Regions from separate parts of the Allosaccharopolyspora coralli genome, predicted to be linked through region 2. Evidence: predicted binding sites of a transcription regulator. Region 2 holds the regulator's gene; the other holds the start of a gene.
What was found. Region 2 encodes LexA, which represses DNA repair genes until DNA is damaged. Its sites were predicted from a motif close to CGAACACGTGTTCG; they were not measured.

Region 1: the regulator LexA is predicted to act here: its motif matches at 1,637-1,650, upstream of recN (DNA repair protein RecN).

What each region holds. Positions count from the first base shown of each region.
Region 1 is NZ_CP045929.1:3,099,537-3,106,591, reverse strand. Features, by position in the region: gene GIY23_RS14595 (TlyA family RNA methyltransferase) at 1-546, shown strand, start outside; gene GIY23_RS14590 (NAD kinase) at 543-1,436, shown strand; gene recN (DNA repair protein RecN) at 1,698-3,521, shown strand; gene steA (putative cytokinetic ring protein SteA) at 3,627-4,811, shown strand; gene GIY23_RS14575 (copper transporter) at 4,808-5,740, shown strand; gene GIY23_RS14570 (helix-turn-helix domain-containing protein) at 5,959-6,927, shown strand.
Region 2 is NZ_CP045929.1:1,660,831-1,667,885, reverse strand. Features, by position in the region: gene GIY23_RS07935 (vitamin B12-dependent ribonucleotide reductase) at 1-1,404, opposite strand, end outside; gene nrdR (transcriptional regulator NrdR) at 1,556-2,041, opposite strand; gene lexA (transcriptional repressor LexA) at 3,706-4,410, shown strand; gene GIY23_RS07915 (NHL repeat-containing protein) at 4,444-5,508, opposite strand; gene hflX (GTPase HflX) at 5,505-6,875, opposite strand; gene dapF (diaminopimelate epimerase) at 7,050-7,055, opposite strand, start outside.

The sequences.
Region 1 (7,055 bases), 1.4 Mb from region 2:
CGGGGCGTACACGAGGTCGTTGCCGTGGACGTCGGGTACGGACAGCTGGCGTGGAAGTTGCAGACCGACGAACGGGTGCGGATCCACGATCGCACGAACGTCCGCTCGTTGACCCCGGAGATCATCGGTGGCCCGGTGGGTCTCGTGGTCGCGGATCTGTCGTTCATCTCGCTACGCCTCGTCCTGCCCGCGCTGTCCGCGTGCGTGGAGACCGGAGCCGACGTGTTGCCGATGATCAAGCCGCAATTCGAGGTCGGCAAGGACCGCCTCGGATCCGGTGGTGTCGTACGTGATGCCGACTTGCGTGCCGAGGTCGTGCTCGATGTCCTCGAACACGCGCAGAGCGGGGATTTCGGGGTCCACGGCGTGGTGGCGAGCCCGTTGCCGGGCCCGTCCGGCAACGTCGAGTACTTCGCGTGGTTGCGCGCCGGTGAGCAGAGTTCTCGTGACGAGAGTCGGCGGCGCGTGCGCGAGGCCGTGCGTGCCGGACCACAAGACAAGAGTGGGTCCGTGGTGACCGAACAGAGCGCGGGAGGCACGCAGTGAGACGCGCGGTGCTGTTGGTCGTCCACACGGGCCGCCAGCACAACCTGAGGACGGCCGAGAAGGTCGCCGGTCAGCTGATCGATGCCGGCCTTCTCGTCCGGGTACTGGACGAGGAGGCTCCGGAGATCGAGGCGCACTGCTTCAGCGAGGTGGTGACCGCCGATACGGAGGCTGCAGACGGTACCGAGCTGGTGTTCGCGCTGGGCGGCGACGGCACGATCCTGCGCGCCGCCGAGTTGGCCCGCATGGCCGGCGTCCCGGTCTTCGGGGTGAATCTCGGCCGGGTCGGGTTCCTTGCCGGTGCCGACTCGGACGACCTCGACGACGCCGTCGGCGCCGTGGTGCGGGGGGTCTATCACGTCGAGGAACGGATGACGATCGACGTCACGGCCTGGCTGGACGGAGAAGTCTTGGCGAGGACGTGGGCGCTCAACGAGGCCAGTGTCGAGAAGAGCAGCCGGGAACGCATTCTCGACGTGGTGGTCGAGGTCGACGAGCATCCGGTGTCGGCTTTCGGCTGTGACGGCGTGCTGTGTTCGACCCCCACCGGTTCCACCGCGTACGCCTTCTCGGCAGGTGGACCTGTGGTGTGGCCCGAGGTGCAGGCGCTCGTGGTGCTGCCCAGCAACGCCCACGCCTTGTTCGCCCGACCGCTGGTCGTGGCCCGCGACTCGCTGGTGGCACTCGAGGTCGATCAGCACGGCCACGAAGCGGTGCTGTGCTGTGATGGCCAACGACATTTCGATCTGCCGCCGGGTGTGCGGATCGAGGTCACCGCGGGTGGAACCCCGGTGCGTCTCGTCCGGCTCTACGACACGCCGTTCACTGATCGACTCGTGCGGAAGTTCGAACTCCCGGTGCAAGGCTGGCGTGGGCCGTCTGCGGAGTGACGGTGTGGTCGGACACGCCAGTGCGGCGTGTCGGACACCGGCGGCGGGTTCGAAGGACCGACGAGAGTCGCGAACCGACCGCCGTCGGCATCCAGGTTCCTGCACTGGTGAGAGCTCCTGTGCCGGGACAGCCGCCCCGGCTCCCGGTGGGGGAGACGACGGCGGCACGCCCGGGCGTGGATGACGAACGGATCTCCTTTCGAACACTTGATCGGTTCGATGTCGACCAGTCCGGTGCTGTGTGACGCTAGGGTGCGGGGTGTGTTGGCGGAGATGCACATCCAGGGCTTGGGCGTCATCGACGACGCGACTCTCGAACTCGACACCGGGCTGACCGTTGTCACCGGTGAGACCGGTGCGGGTAAGACCATGGTGGTCACCGGGTTGCACCTGCTCGGTGGGGGACGAGCGGACGCGTCGAAGGTGCGCAACGACGTCTCGCGCGCGCTCGTGGAAGGACGATTCGAGGCAGTACAGGACACTCCTGCGGGCACCGTGGCCGCGGAGGCAGGGGCCGAACCGGACGACGACGGCAGTCTCATCGCGCTGCGAACCGTGAACTCCGATGGGCGTTCCCGCTCCCACCTCGGCGGGCGGTCGGTGCCGAACGCGGTGCTCTCGGACCTGTCCGAACAGCTTCTGGCGGTGCACGGGCAGAACGACCAGCTGCGCCTGTTGCGCGGTGGTGAGCAGCGGGCGGTGCTCGACCGGTTCGCAGGCGAGCCGGTGCTCGCGGTGCTGCGTGACTATCAACGGGTCCGGGGCGAGTGGATCGACGCGGCGCGGGAATGGAAGGAGCGCACGGAACGCTCGCGTGAACTCGCGCGCGAGGCCGATTTGCTGCGACACGGTCTCGCCGAGATCGAGGCGGCTGCGCCCGAGCCGGGAGAAGACCGGGAACTCGTCGACGAGGCACGACGGCTGGCCGACGCCGACCAGCTGCGCGACACGGCGACCGGTGCGCACACTGCCGTGAACGGGTCGCCGGACGGGGACCCGGACGTGCCCGGCGCCCTGGGCTTGGTTGGTGAGGCGCGTCGCAAGCTGGCCACGGCGGAAGACCCGGCTTTGCGAGACCTGGAGCCGCGCCTGGAGGAAGCGGCGGCGGTCCTGTCCGACGTGGGGGCCGAACTCGGTGCCTATCTCGACGGCCTCGACGCGGACCCGTCTCGTCTGGAGCACGTTCTCGCGCGACAGGCGGATCTGAAGCAGCTCACCAAGAAGTACGCGGCGGACGTCGACGGCGTTCTGGACTGGGCTGCGCAGGCGCGGGATCGACTGTCCCGAATGGACACCTCGGAGGAAGCCCTCGCGGCCCTCGCCGCACGCCGCGACGAGTTGGCGGAAAGGCTGTCCGGACTGGCGGCCTCGTTGTCCGAGCAACGGCGTGCGGCGGCGGGCAGGCTCGCCACCGCGGTCACCGCGGAGCTGGAGGGTCTCGCGATGGCTCAAGCCCGGGTCGAGGTCGGAGTGCAGCCGAAAGAGGCCGAACGCGAGACCGAGGCGGCGTTGCACGTCGACGGCCGCGCCTTGCATGCGGGCCCGGACGGTACCGACGAGGTCGAACTGCGGCTCGCGGCGCATTCGGGCGCTCCGTCGCTGCCGATCCACAAGGGAGCATCCGGTGGTGAGCTCTCGCGAGTGATGCTCGGTCTGGAGGTCGTGCTCGCCGGCGCCGACACGGTGCCGACCCTGGTTTTCGACGAGGTGGACGCGGGAGTGGGGGGACGTGCCGCGGTGGAGATCGGGCGTCGACTCGCCCGGCTCGCCCGGACACACCAGGTCGTGGTCGTGACCCACCTGCCGCAGGTGGCCGCCTACGCCGACCGACACTGGGTGGTGGACAAGGCTTCGCAGGGCGGCGTCACGCGAAGCGACGTGCGAATGGTGACCGACGAGCGTCGGGTCGCCGAGCTCGCTCGGATGCTCGCAGGGCTCGAGTCGACGGAAACGGGACGAGCACACGCCGAGGAGTTGCTGGCCACGGCTGCCGCGCACAAGCAGGACGACAACGGACCGGCCAAGAGCGGTAAGAAGCCCGCGAAGCGTTCGCGGACACGGCAGACGGCCGGACCGCGGTCCTGACCGAAGCCGTACGGGCCGTAGCCCGGAGCGTCCGATACTGCGAATGGACGAGTCGTCTCGGCGTGGCGAACCGGCTTCACGTGATCGGTTTGTCACCATCGCTGCATGAAGCTGAGTGGACTGCTTGCACGTCAGGACGAAAGCCTGCCCGGTGTGGTCGGGAGTGCGCGGGTCCAGCGCCGCTCGGGTGACCTCGTTCGCCGGTTGAACAAGGGGCACATCGCGGTGATCGACCAGGCCGATCTGGATCGCCGCACGGCGGAGGCACTTGTGTCCGCGGAGGTCGGCGGTGTGGTGAACGCCGCCCGGTCGATCTCGGGCCGGTTCCCGAACCTCGGACCGGAGGTCCTCGTCTCGGCCGGGATCACGCTCGTCGACAACGTCGGTGGCGAGGTACTGCACAAGATCAAGGACGGCGCGAAGGTACGGCTGCACGAGGGCGGTGTCTTTGTCGGTGAGAACGAGGTCGCACGAGGGACCGAGCAGACGGCCGACTCCGTCGCCGACCAGATGATCGAGGCAAAGGCGGGGATGTCTGCCCAGCTCGAAGCGTTCTCGGCAAACACCATCGAGTTTCTTCGCCGCGAACGGATGCTCGTGCTCGACGGGGTCGGCGTTCCGGATCTGTCGGTGGCCATGGAGTCGCGACACGTGGTCGTGGTCGCACCCGGCTACGGGCATGCTGACGATCTGCAGGGATTGCGGAACTACATTCGTGACCATCGTCCGGTGCTCGTCGGAGTGGAAACCGGTGCGGACACCTTGCGCAAGGCAGGCCACACGCCCGACGTGATCGTCGGCGATCCGGAACTGATGGAAACCGCGACCCTCAAGTGCGGAGCCGAAGTTGTGTTGCCCGCTCACGTCGACGGCCACGCGCACGGCTTGGAACGGATCCAGGACTTGGGCATCGGGGCCGTCACCTTCCCCGCGTCCGGCAATCCCGAAGACCTGGCACTGCTGCTCGCGGACGCGCATGGCGCCGACCTCGTCGTCACGGTCGGTTTCCAGGCGACACTGCGGGAGTTCTTGGACAGTGGTCGTGCGGGGTCGAACCCGTCGACGTTCCTGACCCGATTGCGCCTCGGCGGCAAAGTGGTCGACGCGTCCGCGGTAGCCACGCTGCAGCGCAGCAGAGTACCCACGGCGGCGGTGGTCTTCCTCGTCCTCGCGGTGGCGCTGACGGTGTTCGTGACTCTCGCCGCGACCGGCTTCGGCTCCGCGTATCTCCAGATTCTGCTCGACACGGGGAACTCGGTCCTCGAATTCGGCAAGGGGTTGTTCTCGTGATCTCGGTTCGTTATCACATCGTCTCGCTCGCCGCTGTCTTCTTGGCCTTGACCGTCGGCATCCTGCTCGGATCGACGTCGGTCAGCGAACGTCTGCTGACCACTGTGGGAGGTCAACGCGACGCGCTCGGCCAGGAGGTGGAGCAGCTGCGGTCCGAACGCGACGCGCTCCGCGGACAGCTCGCGGCCGCCGAGCAGTTCGGCACGTCGGTAGCGCCGACGGCGGTGCGCGACCAGCTGCGTTCCCGGACGATCACCCTGGTGACGACCGGGGACGCGCCCGACGAACAGCGCGAGGCCGTGAAACGGACGCTCGCCGACGCGGGTGCCCGGGTCACCGGGGAGGTACAGCTGACCGACGGATTCGCCGACCCGAACCGGGCGGACGAACTCCGCAGGGTGGTCACGCAGCTGCTTCCGGCAGGAGTGCAACTGCCCCCCGCGTCGGATCCCGGGACTCTCGCAGGAGGACTTCTCGGATCGTTGACCTTGGCCGGTTCGGGCAATGCCGGGGCGCAGCCGTCGCCCGAGGAACGAGCCGCCGCCCTCGGCGGTCTGACGGAAGGCGGGTTCGTCCGGGTCGCTCAGGACATCGAACCCGCTGAGCTCGCGGTCGTGGTCACCGGCTCCGGGCAGTCGGGCGACCAGGACAGGGCCGCGACCATCGCACGGTTCGCCACCGAGATGGATCGCGCCGGTCAGGGCGCTGTCCTCGCCGGGAGCCGCGCGGCAGCGGAGAGCCGGGGACCGATCGGCGTCGTGCGAGCCGACTCCACGATGGCTTCGGCCCTGTCCACCGTGGACAACGTGGGCTCGGCCCCTGGACGGGTGGCGACCGTTCTGGCGTTGCGTGAGCAGACCGAAGGGCGCTCGGGGCAGTACGGCGTGGCTGAAGGTGCGCAAGGTCCTTCTCCTGATGTGCGGGGCTGATTGTTCTGGCGCAGCGGTGCACCGTGGTCGCGGGTGCCGGGCGGCACGCTCGGGGTACGTACCGCCCGGCCATGAGATCCGGCACGACGGAGGGGAGAGGCGCGCCGGACCGGGTTGGGTTCCTTAGACTTCATCATGCGTTCGAATAATTCGAATTGCGATCATTCGATCCGGTGATATGCATGGACCTGGCCACGGCTGCGTCCGACGATGGACGCATGACCGGTCAACCGCCCGACTCCGTCCCTGCGTCGGAATCCGCTCCGCGGGACTCGCGCCCGTCGTCCGGCGACCTTCGACCGGCCCCGCAGCGGCCCTCCAGCCCCGAACTGAGTCACCGTGTCCTCGCGGCCGAGCTCAAACGCGTCCGTCTCGATGCAGGGCTCACCCACGTCCAGTTGGCGAGGACGCTGGGTTGGCCGCAGGCGAAACTCAGCAAGATCGAATCCGCGAAGCAGGGCGTCGGTGTGGACGCGGTGATGGCGATCACCGAGACGTGCGGCGTCGAAGGTGATCATCGAGCGCACCTCGTCGAACTCGCCAGGCAGGCGCGCCGGAAGGGGTGGTGGGAGTCGTACAGAGACGTGCTCCCTCCGGACCGCCGCTCCTACGTCGGGTTGGAGTCCGATGCGAGCACCGTCCGGGTCTTCGCCACCGAGTCGGTGCCCGAGCTGTTGCAGACGACGGACTACGCGGAGGCTCAGTTGCGGGCCCGGGCCGGCTCCGCCGCCGAACGGCGGCTCCAGCTGTTGCTGGACCGGCAGCGCCAGGTGCTGGCCCGCGCGGAGGACGGGATTCCCGGTCGTGCGGTCCGCCCGTCACCTCGGGTGGAGACCGTCCTGGCGGAGTCCGCGCTGTACCGGTTCGCCGGGGAGGCGCAGGTACTCGCTGAGCAGCGCTACCGGCTCGTGGCCGCGGCGCGGTCGCAGGCAGTCTCCGTGCGAGTGGTGCCGTTCCGTAGTGGTCCGCTTCCGTTGGACGGCTCCTTCACCCTGCTCGGCTTCGGTGACGGCAGACATCCCGACGCCGCGTTCCGTTCCGACCGTGTGGGGTGGGAGCGCTGCGTGGGCGAGAACGCGCTCTCGGTGCACCAGCAAGCATGGCGCGAGCTCACGACGATGGCGCTGGACACGGCCGAGTCGATCCGGTTCCTGGTGGACCTCGCCGGGGCGGAGTCGGTGCCGTGAACGCGACAGGTGTGCCGTCGCGCTGCGGTCCGGGGTGCGCTGCGGGAGGGCGACCGCGTGGGATAGGCTGGAATCCCGTGGGAGTGGCGGGTGAACCGTCCCTGCCAGCGCAGAACTCAGAGCCAGGC
Region 2 (7,055 bases):
CATCAGCGAGGTGACGGCCGCCGCGAGCGCACGGCCGCCATCCGAGTCGTACGCGTGCCCGGTCGCCATGAGCAGTGCACCCAGGTTCGCGTACCCGATCCCGAGCTGCCGGAACCGGCGAGTGGTGTCCCCGATCGACTCGGTCGGGAAGTCCGCGAAACAGATCGAGATGTCCATCGCGGTGATCACGAACTCAACGGCCTTCTGGAAGACCTCAGCGTCGAAGGTCTGATCGTCGCGCAGGAACTTCATCAAGTTCAGCGAAGCCAAGTTGCAGCTGGAGTTGTCCAGGTGCATGTACTCACTGCACGGGTTCGACGCGGTGATACGCCCGGTCTCGGGACTGGTGTGCCAGTCGTTGATGGTTCCGTCGTACTGAATTCCGGGATCGGCGCACTCCCACGCCGCTCGCGCCATCTTGCGAAACAGGTCGCGAGCACGCACGGTCTCGACGACAGAGCCGTCGGTCCGCGCACGCATACCGAACTCGCCGTCGCTCTCGACCGCGCGCATGAACTCGTCGGAGACCCGGATCGAGTTGTTCGCGTTCTGGTACTGCACCGAGGCGATGTCGGCACCACCGAGGTCGACGTCGAATCCGGCGTCCCGCAGAGCGCGAATCTTGTGCTCTTCCTGGGACTTGGTCTCGATGAACTCGTCGACGTCCGGGTGGTCGATGTCCAGCACGACCATCTTCGCCGCACGCCGCGTCGCCCCACCGGACTTGATGGTGCCCGCAGAGGCGTCGGCACCGCGCATGAACGACACGGGACCGGAGGCCGTCCCGCCCGAGGAGAGCAGCTCCTTCGACGACCGGATACGGGACAGGTTCAGACCCGACCCCGAGCCTCCCTTGAAGATCAGGCCTTCTTCCTTGTACCAGTCCAGGATGGACTCCATCGTGTCGTCGACCGACAGGATGAAGCATGCCGAGACCTGCTGCTTCGACGTCGTGCCGACGTTGAACCACACCGGCGAGTTGAAGCTGAACACCTGGTGCAGCAGCATCCAGGTCAGCTCGTGCTCGAAGACCTCCGCGTCCGCGTCGGTGGCGAAGTAGCCCTGCTCGACGCCGGCACCGACATACGTCTTGACGACGCGGTCGATCAACTGGCGCAAGCTGCTCTCACGCTCCTCGGTGCCCACTGCGCCACGGAAGTACTTGCTGGTCACGATATTGACAGCGTTCAGCGACCAGGAATCGGGGAACTCCACGCCGCGCTGCTCGAAATTGACGGTGCCGTCTCGCCAGTTCGTCATCACGACGTCCCGGCGCTCCCAGCCCACCTCGTCGTACGGGTGCACTCCTGCCGTGGTGAACACCCGCTCGACCCGGAGTCCTTCGCGGGCACCCGAGCCCGACTCCCCTGCGGCCCCGACCGGACTGCCGACGGTCTCTGTCATGACCTGACCCTCTTCCTCGCTCGCTCGTGCCTTTCCCCCGTCCGGGCTCCCCGTCCGGTTCGGTCCCATCTGGTCGTCGTTCGCTCTCCACGCCCGGCGGACCGCGCGTCGCCGTGTGCCCGCTCCGCCCCGAGACGACCGTCGTCGTTTCCTACTCACCGCTGCCCACCGTTTCGTCCGGCTCGACTAACACGTCTGCCGCACGCAGATCCCGAATCTCCCGCTCGAAGTCCTCGACCGAGGAGAAGGCGCGGTAGACGCTGGCGAACCGCAGGTAGGCGACCTCGTCGAGCTCGCGGAGCGGACCGAGGATGGCCAAGCCGACTTCGTGGCTCTGGAGTTCGGCTACCCCTTGCGAGCGCACCGAATCCTCGACCTTGTGCGCCAACTGCTGCAGCGCATCCTCTTCGACAGGGCGCCCTTGGCAGGCTCGACGGACACCGCGGACCACCTTGTCCCTGCTGAACGACTCCGTGACCCCGGATCGTTTGACCACCGAGAGCACGACCTCCTCCACGGTGGTGAACCGTCGCCCGCAGGCGGAACAGGATCGGCGCCGACGGATCGCCTGCCCCTCGTCGATCTCTCGCGAGTCGACCACCCGCGAGTCCTCGCCGCGGCAGAACGGACACCGCACGATCGCCCCCTTCTGACGCCCTCGCCAACGCGGGTGACGTCCCCCTGAATTCCCGCCGTCAGGACATAGTCACTCAGACCACCGACAGATCCGCAACGCACCACGACGATCACACACCGAACACGATGCAGGCCCAAGCTGTGGAGGAAACACAACGACGTAACTACTAGATGTTGTGGTCAACTCTAAGCCTGCGAGTACTGCTTGGCAAACCGACACGGCGATGTCGCGTGATCGCACCGACCGAAGGTCGCTGATCTGCGTCAACCGTCGGATCCCATCCTCGGCTGCGACTCAGAGTGCATGTGGGAACTGACATGTGCGCCCGTAAGGCACGCCTCATACGTGAGCAGCCGCGGCAGCGTGAGGGGCTCCGGCATTGGAGTTCGTGCCTCGCAAGGCAGGGGATCCCGCCGCGTATACGGTGGCACCCAAGAGGACCACAACGCAGTCAGGCGTGCACTGCGGGTGTCGGTACCGCACCACCCACCCCAGTTCCACATGCGTTCTCAGTGTTAGAAGGTGTCTGTGGTCTGCGGTGGTGGTCACCTACCCGCGTCCCAGCTTGCCGCTCGCGGCGTTGGGGTCGCCTCGAGTACCAGCACGTACGCAGCGGCGGCCCCGGCCTTGCGAGCGACAACCTGGAACACCGGAGCTTCTCACCGTGCTCGGGCTGAACACGCAAGACCATGCCCTGACGGGCATCACAACAAGAACACAGACAGGCTTCTCAGGCCGAAGGAACGATGAGCGACTCGCCGGGTCGGGCGACCGACCCTTCCAGTCCATTCATCTCGACCATTCGTCGCACCACCGCGGCAGTGTCCGCGTGCGGGGCGTGCCTATTCGCCAATCCCCACAGCGTGTCGCCCGGTTCCACCTGGACGACGGTGGTGGGACTTGGCAGAGCGACAGCCCCGCCCGAGATTCCGACGAACCCCGCGACCACGACGACGAGGAACGTGCACGCCGCAACCGCGACTAGCCACACGAGCCCTTCTCCGCGGGAGCATTCTCCCCGAAGCCCGTGGCTGTAGCGCCGGCAGCGTGTCACTGCCCGTCGCCGAGGCGCACGTTCACCCTCGTCCCACTGAGACTCGCGCCCGCCGCGCACCACCGACGCGTCCCCGACGCCGCCCCCTGACGCCGCAGCACCCGTAAACCACACCGAATGACGAAGCGTCGCAGGCGTCAAGGGCGCTCTCGCGCGAACCGCCCTCCTGCCCCTCGACACGCTGGTCGTCCGAGACGACGCCCGTCGCCTTTCCGACATTCGCGGACCGGCCGGTCCCGACAGGCCCGCGGCAGCGCCCGCATCCGACCCGCGAGCGGCCGACGTTCGGAGTTGGAGGCGCCCCCGCTCGGCCGCCGCGGCACGCGGCTTATCCGCCGCCGACTGCCCGAGTTCGGCCCGCGCCCGAGTCTCCACGTTGGCCGTCATGTCGCCTCCTCCATACCCAGGACCACGCGAACGGGTGTCACGCGTGTCGATCTTGATCGAATACCAGTTCGATCGAACCTCTGTGCGATTGTGTACCAGACGGCACCGACAGCACCAGGTGTCGGCGGAAATTAGCTCGAACAGGTGTTTGATCCGCGGTCGATCGCCGTCTACTGTGGAACCGCACGCACAACGAGGCGCGACGCGCCGGCAGGAGGCTGAGGTGGCTGAGACGGTGGCTTCGACGGAGTCGGCGAACGCGCCGACCGAGGAAGCAAGGGCCGACACGACCGGCCAGGCCGCCTTCGCAGACGGACTGAGCGAACGCCAGAGCCGCGTACTCGAAGCGATCCGCGCGTGGATGAGGCAACGCGGATATCCGCCCAGCGTCCGGGAGATCGGCGACGCGGTCGGCCTCACCTCGACCTCCTCAGTCGCGTACCAGCTCCGGGTGCTGGAACGGAAAGGTTTCCTGCGTCGCGACCCGCACCGGCCCCGCACGGTCGGCGTGCTCGTCGAGGAGGCGGACGAAGCGGACGCGAAAGCGCGGCCGGAGGCGGCCTACGTTCCGGTCGTGGGCCGTATCGCCGCGGGCGGACCGATCCTCGCCGAGGAGGCGATCGAAGACGTCTTCCCGCTTCCCAAGGAACTCGTCGGCGAGGGGACGTTGTTCCTGTTGCAGGTGGTCGGCGACTCCATGATCGACCTCGGGATCAACGACGGCGACTGGGTCACCGTCCGCCAGCAGCCGGAAGCCGACAACGGCGATGTGGTCGCGGCGATGATCGACGGAGAGGCGACGGTCAAAACGTTCAAGCGCACTTCCGACCACGTCTGGCTCATGCCGCACAACGAGGCGTTCGAGCCGATCCTGGGCGACGAGGCGACCGTACTGGGCAAAGTCGTCGCGGTCCTGCGCCGACTCTGACGCCCGTCGACGCGCGGCGGATCGACCGGCGAATCACGACCTCAATCGGGCGAGCTTGCCGCCGAAATACATGATCAGAGCGGCGAACACCGCAGCGATGGCGAGATTTTGTCCCGTCGTGTTCGCGTTTGATTCCGGTTCACCGGCGTGCTCTGCGGGAGGCGGTTCCTCGTCCCCTGTCGCATCCGACGGTGGCCCCGCCTCGCCGGAGGCTGCCTGCTCGACTCCCGGCACCATGCGCACTGGTTGCGATCCTTCCGAGGCCGACAACAGTGCGCCGTCGGGTTCGAACGCCACAGCCTCTCCTTGGGGCTCGTCAGGCAACGGAACCCGGAGTGGCCGGCGAGCCAGCGCAGCGACGACGTCGCCCTCGGGGGCAGGAAAGACGTACGCATCCGTGTAAGTCCGCAAAGCAACGGTCCGTCCATCCGCGCTGACCGCTCCACCAGTCACGACAGCGCTGGCGATGCTGCCCTCTACCGGCCCACCGGGGGTGGTGGTCGGGCCGAGCCGCACGGACCCGACCCGCTCCAAGGGCACGGTCTCCCCGTCGACCAGCGGTTCTGCGGGCCGATACACGCCAGCTTCGCCGAGCGGTTCCTTCGTGACGACGTGGGGCACGCCGCGACCGTCGAGCAGCATCGCTTCCGCATCGTGCGGACCATCGGGATACGTGAGTCGGTGTAGGGCGCTCCGCCCGTCCGGATACAGCACATGCACCGCAGCGGTCTCCCGTTTGCGCTGGTTGTCACCGGTATCCGCGAGCCACACCTCGCCGTCGGCGCCGAGCGCCAGGTCTTCCACGTCGTACGGGTCCGCCGGTGCCGTCCGCTCGTCGCGCACCGAACAGTCTCTCGGATCCAGCATTGCGACCGACAGCGACGTTCCTCCGTCGCCGGTGACGAACCACGACTCCCCGTCCGAGTCCAGTCCCGAGAGTTCGTCCAAGCTTGGGTCGGTGACCGTACACATCGCGCTCGGCGGGGGAAACTCCGGCGGCGGTGGCTGCGCGGCTCCACTCGGCGCGGCAATCCACTGCCACGCCACGCCGAGCGTCAGCGCGGTCACCACCGCGCCGAACCGTCGCGCCAGTCTCACCCGGTGCCCGTGAACGGCTTCAGCGCCCCCGCCAGTTCCGCACGTACCTTCGCCCGGAGTCGCGTGCCCTCCGCGGTGTGGTCCTCGTCGATGACCTCACCCTCCGCGTGTGCTCGGGCGACGAGTTCGCCTCGCGTGTACGGGACGAGGGCGTCGACGAACACATCCGGCCGCGGTATCCGGTCGGCGATGATCTCGCGGAGCCCCTCGATTCCCTTACCACTGTGGGCCGAGACGAACACCGCTTCCGGCAGCAGCCGACGGAGTTCGGCGACCCGGGTGGCGTCGACGGCGTCGATCTTGTTCACCACGAGCAGCTCGGGCGGCATGGCCTCGTCGTGTTCGGACGCGATGTCCTTGAGTACGTCGCGCACCGCCGACACCTGGTCGTGAGGGGCCAGCTCGGCGCCGTCGACCACGTGCACCAGCAGGTCGGCGCCGGTGACCTCCTCCAGCGTCGAGCGAAAGGCCTCGACGATCTGGTGTGGCAGATGGCGGACGAACCCGACGGTGTCGGTCAGCGTGTAGTCGCGATTGTCCGGCGTCCGCGCTCGCCGCGTGGTCGGGTCGAGGGTCGCGAACAGGGAGTTCTCGACGAGCACACCCGCCCGGGTAAGGGCATTGAGCAGGCTCGACTTCCCGGCGTTGGTGTAGCCCGCGATGGCGACCGCGGGGACCGCGTTGGCCGCACGACGCCCGCGCTTGGTCTCGCGCACGGTGCGCATTGCCGCCAGCTCCTTGCGGAGCTTGGTGATCCGTTTGTGGATGCGCCTGCGGTCGGTCTCCAGCTTGGTTTCACCGGGACCGCGGGTGCCGACACCGCCGCCGGCGCCGCCGGCGCGGCCGCCCGCCTGCCGAGACATCTTGTCGCCCCACCCGCGCAACCGTGGGAGGTAGTACTGGAGCTGGGCGAGTTCGACCTGCGCCTTGCCTTCCTTGGAGCTGGCGTGCTGGGCGAAGATGTCGAGAATCAACGCGGTCCGGTCGACCACCTTGACCTTGAGCTTGTCCTCCAGCTGTCGCAGCTGGCCGGGTGAGAGCTCACCGTCGCAGATGACGGTGTCCGCTCCGGTGGAGGCGACGACGTCACGGAGTTCGCGCACCTTGCCCGCGCCGACGTACGTGGCCGGGTCGGGACGGTCGCGGCGCTGGACGAGCCCTTCCAGGACCTCCGATCCGGCCGTTTCGGCGAGCCGTGCGAGTTCGGTCAGCGACTCTTCCGAACGAGCCGCGCTTCCCTCGGTCCACACACCGACCAGAACCACCCGTTCGAGGCGCAGGCGGCGGACCTCCACCTCGGTGACGTCCGTGAGTTCGGTGGAGAGCCCGGACACCCGCCGCAACGAAGCCCGGTCGGCGAGCTGCATCTCCCCCGTCGACGGTTCTTCGGTGGAAGGGGTGTCCTCGGCAAGCAGGGCGTCGAATTCCGCGGCCTCGACCGGATCGAGTTCGGCGGTACGTGTCACAGGATTTCTCATATCGGGTACCAGTATCCACGCCGAGCGAGTCGTTTTCATCCTCGACAAGAGCGGACACGCCGCTCAGTC